One region of the Rhizobium sp. P44RR-XXIV genome, then DNA from elsewhere that is predicted to be linked to it. Evidence: predicted binding sites of a transcription regulator. Region 1 holds the regulator's gene; each other region holds the start of a gene.
The links. The regulator LexA, encoded in region 1, represses DNA repair genes until DNA is damaged. The targets are predictions, from matches to a motif close to TGTTCNNNNTGTGTTCNG.

Region 1 (3,385 bases):
GGCGCATTGTTCCTCGGTGTGAATATCGGTCAGCACCGGAAAGCCATATTCCTTCTTGAGATCGGCAAAAATTTCCAATCCCTTCTCGATGCCGATACCGCGCTTGCCGGAGAGCGAGGTGCGGTTCGCCTTGTCATAGGAGGATTTATAGACAAGGCCGATGCCGAGCTTGTCGCAGAGTTCCTTCAGCACGCCGGCCACCATGAAGGCATGCTCGCGGCTCTCCATCTGGCAGGGGCCGGCGATCAGCGACAGCTTGGCAGTGTTGGAAAACAGAACCTTGGACGCTCCCTCGCCGACGATCACTTCCGAATTCGTGCTCATGCTATCTCCTCAAAGGCGAAAAGAGCGCCCGCTGCGGGCGCCAGCCTTGCCAATATACGGTTGTTCTTACGCGTGTAGGTGACGCCGTTAGCAGCGAAATGCGACGATGTCACGGAAAGATCGCGTGTTTTGAAAAGGATTGCGCGGGCTCGAAGCCCCGGATCGTCCTTGCCGACCCGCAAATCGTAAAACGCCTCCATGCCTTCCGGCGTCAGGAGATCGATGTCGGCATTGGCAGCCCGGATTGTCAGTCCGAAGGAATGCTCGGATATCCTGGGGTCACCTATGATCTCCTCGAAAAACGAGCGGTACGCGGCGGGTTTGGTCGTCGATATCGCCACCCGCGCAATGCCGGTGACAGCATTTTCATGGCGCTCCAGCACGCTGCGATCGGCGGGCAACGGATTGATGCGCTGGCAGCAGAAGGCCAGGAAATCGGGCGCACGCAGATCGGCGGCAAAGGCAAGACGAAAGCCCGCCTGGGTTTCCGTGCCATCCGGCATCCTCATCGGCCGCGAAAAATCCAGCATCCGTCCGGCGGAGATCATGCCGGCCTTGAAACGTTCGTCATCAGCGACAGCGTCATCCGTGCCGAAAACCACGCCGGAGAACCCGTCTTCACCTATCCGAAACCGATAGGCCTGATCACGAGCGACGAAGACATTGCCGTCCTCGATGCTCTTTTCACACTGCTCCAGAGATGTGACCCCGAGGGGCTCCAGATAGGTCTTGTCGGCAAAGAAGACGCATGCGTTCTCGGTGCCAAAGGGATGGCGCGCATCCGGAGCCACCGTAAAGCCAAGCCTGCCAAGGCGTTCACGCGCCGATGCGATATTGACCGTCGGCAGCACAAGATGATCCAGCGGATGCGGCAACGAAGTCATGGCGTCTCCGATTTTCTGCTGCGGCAGGTTTGCGCCGATCCACGGTCCAATTCAAGGCCGAAGCAGCATAGCGATGATACTGGACAATGACTGATTCTCGACAGCAGCCGAACCTTCTCGGTACAAGCTAGATTTCAGCCATGCTTCAGATAGGTGACTTAAACTTAAAACCACTCCGTCTGCGCATCCAGCGGCGTTTTCCCATATTTATCGTTATGTTAGCACCGATATAACCACTCGCCGTCGCGCCACGATCCATTCGATAATTTTAAATATCTAACTGACAGGGCAAGGCTTTACCGAAATTTAAGTACTTGCGGAACACATATGGAACATATAGTGTCCGTTCTGGATTTGTTTCACGACGTTTCTCTTGATTCTGGGGTTCCAAGACGATGTTGACGCGCAAGCAGCAGGAACTGCTTCTCTTCATTCACGAACGGATGAAGGAGTCCGGCGTTCCACCATCTTTCGATGAAATGAAGGACGCATTGGATCTTGCATCCAAGTCCGGCATTCACCGTTTGATCACGGCTTTGGAAGAGCGAGGCTTCATCCGTCGCCTGCCGAATCGGGCGAGAGCGCTCGAAGTCATCAAGCTGCCGGATGCCTACAATCCCAGCCTGCAGCCGCGCCGCGGCTTTTCACCGAGCGTCATCGAAGGCAGTCTTGGCAAGCCACAGCCGGTCGCGCCGCCTGCTCCCCCAAAGGTGGCCAATGACGACCAGAACAGTTCGGTGTCGGTGCCCGTCATGGGCCGCATCGCAGCCGGCGTTCCGATTTCGGCCATTCAGAACAATACCCATGAAATAACCGTTCCCGCCGATATGCTCGGCTCGGGCGAACATTATGCCTTGGAAGTGCGGGGCGATTCGATGATCGATGCCGGCATTTTTGACGGCGATACCGTCATCATCCGCAATTCAACGACTGCCAATCCCGGTGACATTGTTGTCGCCCTTGTGGATGACGAAGAAGCAACGTTGAAGCGGTTTCGCCGCAAGGGCGCTTCCATCGCTCTAGAAGCCGCCAATCCGGCATATGAAACACGCATATTCGGGCCGGATCGCGTCAAGGTCCAGGGCAAGCTTGTCGGCCTCATTCGCCGCTATCATTGACTGGTGACGCAGAACGGATTGGCACACCATAGGTTCCGGTGCGCCAATCATAGGTTCGGTGCCGCATCCATGGGCGCTGCGGATTGTCGAACGCTGTGGAGATGATAGGCGTGTCCGAGTCGAAATTCATTTCGACCGAGCCGGTTCGCCTCAATGTAGCGCCGGTGAAAAGCATTGCTCCGGAGCGGCAGCGATCGAGGCGCAGTTTTATCGGCGTGATGACGATATTTGCGGTATCGCAAGCAGGCGGTAGATAGGCTGCGTCCTCGATGGTGACAAGCATCGCGCCGTTTTCAAGCATTGCGACACACCATGCACCCTTCTGGCATGCAAAGCTTCCCTGCATCGTCTGATCGAGCGCTTCCTCCATTGCCTTGCGCACTGCGTTTTGTTCCTCCGTGCTTAACCGCCGGCGGCGATCTGCTTTGCTGACATGAGGGAGCCGGCTGTCGGTCGGAAGAACGGTTGGCGGTTGGTGTTCTGCTGCCACCAGCGCCTTCTGCCATTGCTCGAAGATAAAAGCCTGCGGTCTTTCGCGGTTCGTTGCCAAGATGTCGTCCTGTCGCAACGCGACCAGAGCGCCATCTTCGGAAATCATCAGATCCGGCTTCGGCACGCCGGAATTGAATGTTGCTGCACCGATCGCTGAGAGCAACAACAGCAGCCCGACATGGCGCAGGCGGGTCCGCAGCATGGTCATGATAAGGAAGCCGGCTATGAAAGTTGGCATGAGCCAGCCCGCTTGACGGCCAAAGGTGATATCGCCTCCCCAGCCCGCCACGGTCTTCGCGATCAGGATGACCAGTTCCAGTCCCTCACCGGTGACTTTCCAGAATGGCGCATCAAGGCCAAGCGGCATCAGCAACATGGCCATCATGCCGAACGGCATGACAATGAACGAGACGATCGGCATGGCGGCGAGATTTGCAGCAAGCCCGTATGTCGCCAGTCGGTGAAAATGCTCGATCGAGAAAATCGCCGTCGAAGCACCGCCGACGAAGGATGTTGACAACACGCCGCCGAAAAAACGAGAGACGAAGAGCAGCGGGCTGAGGAACC
Region 2 (3,385 bases), 590 kb from region 1:
AAGGCGAGGTCGTCGGCGGGCTGGCAGACCAGGCGGAAATAGGCCATGGCGTCGCGGATTTCAAGACGCTCATAGAAGCGGGGGCCACCGACGACTCGGTAGTTGAGGCCGAGCGTGACGAAGCGATCTTCGAATTCGCGCATCTGGAAGGAGGCGCGCACCAGGATCGCCATGTCGTTCAGTCTGTGCTGGTTACGCTGAAGCTGCTCGATCTCCTCGCCGATGGCGCGGGCTTCTTCCTCGGAATCCCAGGAGGCGTGCACCTGCACCTTGATATCTTCGGGATCGGAACGGTCGGTAAACAGCGTCTTGCCGAGCCGGCCTTCATTATGGGAAATCAGATGGGCCGCAGCTCCGAGAATATGCTCGGTCGAGCGATAGTTGCGCTCGAGCTTGATCACCTTGGCGCCAGGAAAATCCTTCTCGAAGCGAAGGATATTGTCCACCTCGGCACCGCGCCAGCCATAGATCGACTGGTCGTCGTCACCGACGCAGCAGACGTTCTGCAACTCGCCCTTCGGCCGCTGCGCCAGGAGGCGCAACCACATATATTGCGCCGTGTTGGTATCCTGATACTCGTCGACGAGGATATAGCGGAAGCGTTGGTGATAATCCTTCAGCACATCCGGATTCTGCCGGAACATGTTGATCGGATGCAGCAAAAGGTCGCCGAAGTCACAAGCATTCAGCGTCTTCAGGCGGTTCTGGTAGGCGGCGTAGAGTTCGCGGCCCTTGCCATTGGCAAAGGCGCGGGCATCGCCCTCCGGAATCTCGGCCGGGCTGAGGCCTTTGTTCTTCCAGGTGTCGATCATGCCGGCGAATTGCTTGGCCGGCCAGCGCTTGTCGTCGATGCCCTCTGCCTGGATTAACTGCTTGATCAGGCGGGTAACGTCGTCGGTATCGAGAATGGTGAAGCTGGAGGAGAGGCCCACCAGTTCGGCATGACGGCGCAGCAGCTTGACGCCAATCGAGTGGAAGGTGCCGAGCCATGGCATGCCCTCGACGGCGCCGCCGACGAGCAGGGCAACGCGTTCCTTCATCTCGCGCGCCGCCTTGTTGGTGAAGGTGACGGCAAGGATCTGGCTGGGGAAGGCGCGGTTGGTGGACAGGATATGGGCGATACGGGTCGTCAGCACGCGCGTCTTGCCGGTGCCCGCGCCGGCAAGCACCAGAACGGGGCCGTCGAGGGTTTCGACCGCTTCGGCCTGCTCCGGGTTGAGGCCCGAAAGATAGTCCGGCCGCGGCCGCTGTCGCGTGCCGCATGGCACGGGCCGCATGCCGCCGCCGATGCTGCCGGTCTCCGGCGCAGCGCGGCGTGGTGCCAGGTGCTCCGGCTCCTCGTCAAAGAAGGGAATGTCGTCATGTCCGATGGTCATGCGGCCCAATGTAATGATTCTACCCTGAAAGGCAAAAGAAACGGGCCGAAAATAGAACAAAAAGTGCACATTCACAGGGAGAAAGCAGCGAGGGAGACGCCATTTCAGTGTCCGAAAGGCGACGTTGGGCTACGAATGAAACGCCTCGTTGTCCGCGAAAAGATTACAACTTCGTCATAATCGGCAGCAAAGCTTGCTGCATATGTATAAAAAAACGATATTGCAGCAAATCGGGCACAATCGTGCGTTATACCACCGCCGACCCGAACTTGGCCTCAGTAAGTGCGCTTGGCGAAATGAGGCCATATTGAACTGACGACGCGATTTCATCGCCTCTGACACGAAGAGCCGGAGACGTACATGACCGCCTGGAAGCAACTTTCCTTGTGTTTTTTCTTATTGCTGGCAGGTCTTGCCGCCGCCGTGGCTTTTGTGCCGGGCGCAGCCAACCTGTTGCGGGGGGCCGGTGTTCCCGAGGCTGCTGTGGTGGTCCTTGCGCCCGGCAAGAACAACAGTGGCGGGAAGCAGGCGGATGCGGCCAATAACGCAGGGCGGCGCGGGCAGAATGTGCCGTTGGTGGTCACCGAGCCAGTGGTGGGCGCCATCGTCAATGATCGGCTGAGCGCGATCGGCACCGGCGATGCCATCCGTTCCGTGGTCGTCATGCCGCAGGCGGCCGGCACGATCCGTGAAGTCCTCATCAAATCCGGCGACCGCGTGAAGCAGGGGCAGGTGCTGGCGCGCCTCGACGATGACGAGCAGATCATTGCCCGCGGCCAGGCGGAAGTGGCGCTGAAGAGCGCCTCCGAGAAATCTCAGCTTTATCGCAATATCAAATCCAGCGTCTCGCGCATGGATGTCTTCGATGCCGAGATCGTCGAGCAGGGGGCGAAACTCGCGCTGCAATCGGCGGAGCTGGCGCTGAAGCGCCGCGACGTCGTTGCGCCGATCGACGGCATCGTCGGCATCGTGCCCGTTGTCGTCGGCGATAACGTGACGACGGCAACGAGCATCGTCATGCTGGATGATCGCTCCGAGATCCTGGTGGACTACTGGGTGCCGGAACGCTTCGCCAACACGGTCAAGGTCGATCAGCCCGTCGAAGCGACATCGGTTGCGCTGCCGGGGCGCGTCTTCACGGGCGCTGTCGAGGCGGTGGACAATCGCGTCGACGGCGCCAGCCGGACCCTGCGCATTCGCGCGCGCATCGACAATGCCGCCGATGAACTCCGCGCCGGCATGTCCTTCAACGTCGGCATGCGCTTTGCCGGCGATACCTATCCGTCCGTCGATCCGCTTGCCGTGCAATGGGATGGGGAGGGCGCCCATGTCTGGCGCGTTGCCAACGGCAAGTCGTCGAAGGTGCGGGTCAGCATCGTGCAACGCAATCCCGATGCCGTCCTGGTCAAGGGTGATCTTCGCGATGGTGATCCCATCGTCATCGAGGGGCTGCAGCGTGTGACCGAGGGCGGCGACGTGCGTTTTGCGCGCGATCTCGCCCAGGCCACGGAGGTCATCACCCAATGACCGGCCACAATGATGATGTGACCGAAGCCGGCGCTAGCCACGGCAAGCAGTCATTCACGGCAATCTTCGTGCGCCGGCCGATCCTGGCGTTGGTCTTCAATACGCTGCTGATCGTTGCCGGCCTTGCCGCCTATTTCGGCGTCGAAGTGCGCGAATTGCCTGACGTCGACCGTCCCGTCGTCACGGTCAGAACCGTGTTCGACGGCGCGTCACCGCAGACGATCGACCAGGAGCTGACCAAGGTCATAGAAGGCGCGGTTGCACGCGTCAGCGGGTTGAAATCGGTCTCCTCCAGCTCTTCCTTCGGGCAGAGCAGGGTGACGCTGGAGTTTTCCGATGCCACGGATCTTTCCGTCGCAGCCAACGACGTGCGCGATGCGATCGGCCGTATCACCGAGCAATTGCCGGATCAGGCCGATGCACCGCAGATCGTCAAGGCGGATTCGGATTCGCAGCCGATCATGCGCCTTGCCGTCACCTCC
Region 3 (3,385 bases), on a different contig from region 1:
TTTATATCTGGGTGCGGTTCGAATGGCCGTTTGCGGTTGGCGCCATCGTCACGCTGGTACTCGACGTTACCAAGGCGATAGGCTTCTTCGCGATCACCGGCCTCGATTTCAACCTTACGGCCATCGCCGCGATCCTCACACTTGTGGGATATTCGGTGAACGACAAGGTCGTGGTCTATGACCGCATGCGTGAAAACATGCGGCTCTACAAATCGATGCCGCTGCGCGAGATCATCGACAGGTCGATCAACGAGACCCTGGCGCGAAGCCTCTATACCAACGCCACCGCCTTCCTGGCGCTGGTGCCGATGGCGATCTGGGGCGGTAGCGCCGTCTCCAGCTTCGCGATCCCGATGGTGTTCGGCATACTTGTCGCCGGCGCCTCGTCGATCTTCATCGCAGCGCCGATCCTGCTCTTCCTCGGCGACTGGCGCCGTCGCCATGCCAAGCCCGCTGCCAACGATGCGGCACCGACAGACGGCAAGTCGACCAAGGGCAACAAGCAGATCCCTGCTGCCGAATAAGCTCTGAATTGATTAAAAAAGGACATGCCCGGTCACCGGGCATGTCCGCCGGCTACCCTGAGAAATGGGGCCGTTCTACGAAATGGACGGCATATGCAGCGGCAGCCCCGGACGCGGCGCCGTTATCTTTTCAACGACACCATTTTCCTGCTCGCTGGCGAGCAAATGCTTGCCATCGACGGTGAAGGCGATATTGCCCGGCCGTGTGCCGTTCGTGCGGATATGGCCCGCCATTTTACCGTCTACATCGACAAGCGAAATCTCACCCAGCCCATACATGGCGCAATAGAGTGTGCCGCTGCGATCGAAGGCAAGACCGGACGGTCCGCGCAGTACGTTTATGGCAGGCGATGTCATCGACTGGGCAAAAAGCTCCTGCCGGCCGCCGATGATCTGGCGGTGGATTTTTCCGGTTAGCGTCTCGCTGTAGTAAAGCAGTCCATCGGCATCGAAAGCCAGGCCGCTGGCAAGCAGCAGCCCCGCGGCCAGGACCCTGATGACCCTGCCCTCGGCAGGATCGATCTGATAGACACAGCCATTATAGGCCGCCTTGAAGAAATCGGGATGAATATGGCCGCCTTCGAGCAAGTCGTCGAGACGGATGCCGGAATCGGTCATGTAAAGCAGGCCGTCAGGCCCGAAGGCGAGAGCATTGGGATGAAGGAACGGACCATCGGCGCTGCCTTCGATCACCTGCAGCACACGTCCCTGCGGCGACACGCGGACAAGGGAATTCTCCGGACCGTCGGCGACCCAGAAGCATCCGTCTCCGTCGATCGCAATCCCGGTCGGGCTCCCACCGATCCGGCAAATTTCCTGATAAGCGCCGCTTGTGTCGAAAAGTTTCAGACAGCGACGGCTCGCATCCATCTCCACGAGCGCAAAGCGCCCGTCCGACAAAGCCACCAATCCGCTAGGCAGACGCAGCCCAGTGGCAATCGTTTCGTTCATGTTCTGAAGCCTTCATTCTACGCACTACGCGAATCCCCAAAAACTCAAATTGCCGCGCCAAAATGATACATAAGCACGAAGAAAGTCATTTTCGAGCCGGCCTCTGGCGAATCCGGATAAGATTATTGCGCGAAAGGTCACATCTGCGTGCAGATCGGCCAAGCTTGACACGCTTGAGCGATTCGGAACATCCATAGAACGTCCGGATCATTTCGCCCATGCGATTCGTCGCGGATTGCGCCTGGCGCCCTTCATCCGACGCATCGGGAGAGTTCATGACCGCCGCCTATCTGGAAAAGCTGAACCCGGAGCAGCGACTTGCAGTCGAGCACGGCACGACGACGGGCAACGGCCATGTCGCCGGACCGTTACTCGTCATTGCCGGGGCCGGTTCGGGCAAGACGAATACGCTTGCCCATCGCGTCGCGCATCTGATCGTCAAGGGCGCCGATCCACGCCGCATCCTGCTGATGACCTTCTCACGCCGCGCCGCCGCCGAAATGGGCCGCCGTGTCGAACGGATATGTCGCGAAGTGCTCGGCACCAATGCGGGCGTCACTGCCGATGCCCTTGCCTGGAGCGGCACGTTCCATGGCATCGGCGCGCGGCTTCTGCGGGATTATGCCGAGCAGATCGGTCTCGACCCGGCCTTCACCATCCATGACCGCGAAGACAGCGCCGACCTGCTGAACCTCGCGCGCCACGATCTCGGATTTTCCAAGCTGGAAAGCCGATTTCCGACCAAGGCGACATGCCTTTCCATCTATTCTCGGTCGGTCAATTCGGAAGCGCCGCTTGCCGAGATGCTGCGCGACTTCTTTCCGTGGTGCGCCACCTGGGAGCCACAGCTGCGCGATCTCTTCGCCGCCTATGTCGAAGCCAAGCAGGCACAGAATGTGCTCGATTACGACGACTTGCTGCTCTACTGGGCGCATATGCTGCAGGAGCCGCTGATCGCCGAGGACATTGGCAGCCGTTTCGACCATGTGCTCGTCGACGAATATCAGGACACCAACCGGCTGCAATCGTCGATCCTGCTGGCCCTGAAACCGGACGGCCATGGGCTCACCGTCGTCGGTGACGATGCACAGTCGATCTATTCCTTCCGTGCGGCGACGGTGCGCAACATTCTCGATTTCCCGCAAGCCTTCACGCCGGCGGCCGACATAGTGACGCTCGACCGCAACTACCGCTCGACGCAGCCGATCCTTGCCGCCGCCAATGCCGTGATCGACCTTGCCTCGGAGCGCTTCACCAAGAACTTGCGCACCGAACGCCAAAGCGTCGAGCGTCCCCGGCTGGTAACGGTGCGCGACGAAAGCGATCAGGCGCGTTACGTCGCCGATCAAGTGCTGGAAAATCGCGAGGGCGGCGCCAGGCTGAAGCAGCAGGCGGTATTGTTTCGTACCTCAAGTCACAGCGGACCACTGGAAGTGGAGCTCACCCGTCGCAACATTCCCTTCGTCAAATTCGGCGGGCTGAAATTTCTCGACAGCGCCCATGTCAAGGACATGCTGGCGGCGCTGCGTTTCGCCCAGAACCCGCGCGACCGGGTGGCGGGTTTCCGGCTGATGCAGCTCTTGCCTGGCGTCGGCCCCTCCACAGCGCAACGCGTGCTCGACCAGATCGGCGAAGCGGCAAGCCCGATCACGGCGCTCACCGAGCTTCCACCCCCACCCCGCACCGGAGACGACTGGGCTGCATTCGTGGAGACGATGCGCGAGGTCAAAAGCGGCAAGGCGGGATGGCCGACGGAAATCGGGCTGGTGCGGCAATGGTACGAGCCGCATCTCGAACGTGCGCATGAAGACGCCGCGACACGCCAGGCGGACCTTGTCCAGCTTGAGCAGATCGCCGCCGGCTACGGCTCGCGCGAACGCTTCCTCACCGAACTGACGCTCGATCCACCT
Region 4 (3,385 bases), 670 kb from region 1:
AGCAGGTACGAGGAGTAGTTGCCCTCGTAAGGAATGCCGCGACCGCGGTCGAGTTCGAGGATCCAGCCGGTGACGTTATCCAGGAAGTAGCGATCGTGGGTGATCATCAGCACGGCGCCCGGATAGGCACGCAGGTGCTTTTCCAGCCAGGCGATGGTTTCGGCGTCGAGGTGGTTGGTCGGTTCGTCAAGCAGCAGCACGTCGGGCTGCGACAGCAGCAGCTTGCACAAGGCAAGACGGCGACGCTCGCCGCCCGAAAGCTTGGTGACGTCAGCATCGCCGGGCGGGCAACGCAGCGCATCCATCGCCATTTCAACCTGGCTTTCGAGATCCCAGAGGTTCTGGCTGTCGATGATATCCTGGAGCTTGGCGCCCTCTTCCGCCGTCTCGTCAGAATAGTTCATCATCAGTTCGTTATAGCGATTGAGAACGTCGGTCTTGGCCGCGACGCCTTCCATGACGTTTTCGAGCGCCGTCTTCGTAGGATCGAGGTGCGGCTCCTGTGCCAGATATCCGATGGTAGCGCCTTCGGCCAACCAGGCTTCGCCGGTATATTCCTTGTCGAGACCGGCCATGATGCGCAGTACAGTCGACTTACCCGCACCGTTCGGGCCGAGAATACCGATCTTGGCGTCGGGGTAGAAGGAGAGATGAATATTCTCCAGGATTTTCTTGGCGCCATAGGCCTTATTCAGACCGGCCATATGATAAATGAACTGACGTGCCATAGCTTGGGTTACTCCACGGGCGGATAACATTGCGAATTGTGCCGCTATGTAGGCGAAACCCCGCCCTCGGGCAACGGCGAAACCTTATCCGAGGGCATTTATCCGCGTCACAAAGGCCGGAATAAGTCAGAAACCGGCTGCATCCACCACGCCGCGATCGCAGCCGAACGCCGTACTGCCGGCACCCTGGATCAGTTTTGCGAGCCGAGGCTCGTTGCCCTGTTGCTGATCGAGAGCGTCTTCGGAGAGACCGATCGTCAGTTCCGAGATCATCCTGACATTGCCGACGCGACGGCAGCTCATCTTGATGCGCGCATTGGCACCCTCGCCGAAGCTCTGGTCGAAAGCGGCCTTGATGCTTTCCGCATCCAGTTCCTTGCCGATATTCTGAGCGAAAAGTTCACGCACGGCGGATGCGTTGAGCTCGTTGATCAGGCCCGCGGCGGTCGAGAAGTAATCGTCGGCACTAAGCTTCGTGCAGGTGCCGTGCTTGATCCACTCGTGACGCTCGAGGCCCGATTGCGTACCCGGCATCACCTTGTCGAGCTTCGCCTTAACGTCTTGCGACAGCTGCACCGCCGGCAGATCCTTCCAATCGCTGCTGCGATCCGCCTGCTTCAGATCATCCGAAACGTCGCAATATTCCTGCCGCATCGGCCAGAGGCCATGTAGCGAGAAATTCGTGGCATCGTGATTGCTCGACGACTGGTTCCGACATTCCGCCTTCTTCTGGTTCGTCGCACAAAATGCCGGCTCCCAGCTTGCCGCCAGGATGAAGCGTGTCCGCCCCCGGCTGTGCTCCTGCGCCACTGCGCTCGCGACTGTCCCGACCGAAAGGAGCACAACCGCAAATATCCGAAGCAAATGCTTCATTCCACGCCTCCAACTAGAACATTATAGGAACAAATAAGCAGTTTGCTTTTGCGCATGCAACCCTGAATCACGGGGCTCGAAAGATTTATTTCTGTGGGCTTCGATGACTGTCCATTGCAATCACCAGGATGATAACCTCTCGTCCGATTGGGGAGGAACCATGCATGTTCGCCGAAACGCAACGCCTGCAAAGTCCGACGGGCGCGACGATTGCCTATCATCATTCGCCGGCGAAGGGCGAGGCGCGCGGAATCCTTCTCATATCCCATGGCCTTGCCGAACATTCGCGCCGCTATGAAGCTTTCGCCGATGCCATGGCCACCCAGGGCTTCCATGTCTATGCCCACGATCACCGCGGCCATGGCGAAACGGTTGCCGTCGATGCGCCTATCGGCCGTTTCGCCCGGCGAAATGGCGTCGATCAGGTCATGGCAGATGTACTTGCCATGAGAGAGCTCGCCGCAACCACTTATCCGGGCCGGCCGATCATCCTGTTCGGTCATTCCATGGGTGGATTGATCAGCCTCAATACAGCTGTCACCTATCCGGATAAATTCGATGCCGTCACTGTCTGGAATTCGAATTTCCATCCGGGCCTCGCCGGCCGCGCCGCCCAGCTCATCTTGAAGACCGAACGCATGTTCAAGGGGTCGGACGTTCCAAGCGGGCCACTGCCAAAACTGACCTTCGGCGCCTGGGGCAAATTCATCCCGAACCGCCGCACCGAGTTCGATTGGCTGTCGCGCATCCCCGAACAGGTGGACAAGTACATCGCCGATCCACTCTGCGGCTTCGATGCATCCGTTTCGCTCTGGCTTGATATATTCGAACTCAGCTTTCGCGCCCCGCAAAAGGCCTATCTCGACCAGCTGCGGCACGACATGCCGATCCATCTCATCGGCGGCGGCAAGGACCCGGCGACAGACAACGGAAAAGCAATTTCCTGGCTGTCAAATCATTTGAAAAACGCCGGCTTCTCTCATATTACAACCAAGATCCACCCGGACATGCGGCACGAGACGCTGAACGAAATCGGTGCCGACCAAGCCATTGCCGACTTTGCTAACTGGTGCAAAGAGGTCGCGGCAAGGAACTGATTCTCAAAGGAACTCTCCAATGAATGCCAACAGCGGCTCCTCGCTTCGATTGCCGCAATCGGAGCTGACGTTCGGCCTGTTGATGATGTTCCTCTCCGTCGTCCTCTCGCCGATCATGGACATCTTCTCCAAACTCGCGGCAACCACCATTCCGCCGGCCGAAGTCACCGCCGCACGCTTCATCTTTCAGTCGCTCTTTGCCCTGCCGATGATGGCCGTGCGCGGACAGTGGGGCGTATGGTCATGGCGCCAAAGCGGCGTGCACGCGCTCCGCGCTGCGCTTTTGACGCTGTCCATGGTCTCGTTCGTGACTGCGCTGCAGGTCATGGAAGTGGCCGATGCCATCGCCATCTTTTTCGTCGAGCCGATGATGCTGACCATTTTGAGCAGCATCTTCCTCAAGGAAACCATCGGCTGGCGCCGTTACACAGCCTGTGCCGTCGGCTTCCTTGGCGCCATGCTCATCATCCAGCCAAGCTTTCAGGAGGTGGGCTTCGTTGCCCTTTTGCCCGTCGTCACCGCGCTCTGCGTTGCAGTTTACGTGATGATCACGCGCGTCGTGTCCCACCGCGAAGACGCGTGGCCCATGCAGTTCCAAACAGGCATATTGGGCACCGGCCTCAGCCTGATCCTGCTTGGCATCGGGAAGGCGACGAGATCCGCAATCCTTCATCCGGTTATTCCGGA

Region 2: the regulator LexA is predicted to act here: its motif matches at 1,429-1,446, upstream of BSK43_RS18900 (UvrD-helicase domain-containing protein).
Region 3: the regulator LexA is predicted to act here: its motif matches at 1,659-1,676, upstream of BSK43_RS06465 (ATP-dependent helicase).
Region 4: the regulator LexA is predicted to act here: its motif matches at 1,616-1,633, upstream of BSK43_RS18580 (ribonuclease).

Annotation. Positions count from the first base shown of each region.
Region 1 covers NZ_MPVZ02000028.1:965,265-968,649, forward strand. Annotated here, with positions in the region: gene kdsA (3-deoxy-8-phosphooctulonate synthase) at 1-324, opposite strand, end outside; gene BSK43_RS21830 (VOC family protein) at 321-1,208, opposite strand; gene lexA (transcriptional repressor LexA) at 1,604-2,326, shown strand; gene BSK43_RS21840 (ComEC/Rec2 family competence protein) at 2,307-3,385, opposite strand, start outside.
Region 2 covers NZ_MPVZ02000028.1:370,390-373,774, forward strand. Annotated here, with positions in the region: gene BSK43_RS18900 (UvrD-helicase domain-containing protein) at 1-1,376, opposite strand, end outside; gene BSK43_RS18905 (efflux RND transporter periplasmic adaptor subunit) at 1,737-2,903, shown strand; gene BSK43_RS18910 (efflux RND transporter permease subunit) at 2,900-3,385, shown strand, end outside.
Region 3 covers NZ_MPVZ02000025.1:229,963-233,347, forward strand. Annotated here, with positions in the region: gene secD (protein translocase subunit SecD) at 1-524, shown strand, start outside; gene BSK43_RS06460 (SMP-30/gluconolactonase/LRE family protein) at 600-1,475, opposite strand; gene BSK43_RS06465 (ATP-dependent helicase) at 1,751-3,385, shown strand, end outside.
Region 4 covers NZ_MPVZ02000028.1:297,179-300,563, reverse strand. Annotated here, with positions in the region: gene ettA (energy-dependent translational throttle protein EttA) at 1-728, opposite strand, end outside; gene BSK43_RS18580 (ribonuclease) at 855-1,601, opposite strand; gene BSK43_RS18575 (alpha/beta hydrolase) at 1,766-2,698, shown strand; gene BSK43_RS18570 (DMT family transporter) at 2,718-3,385, shown strand, end outside.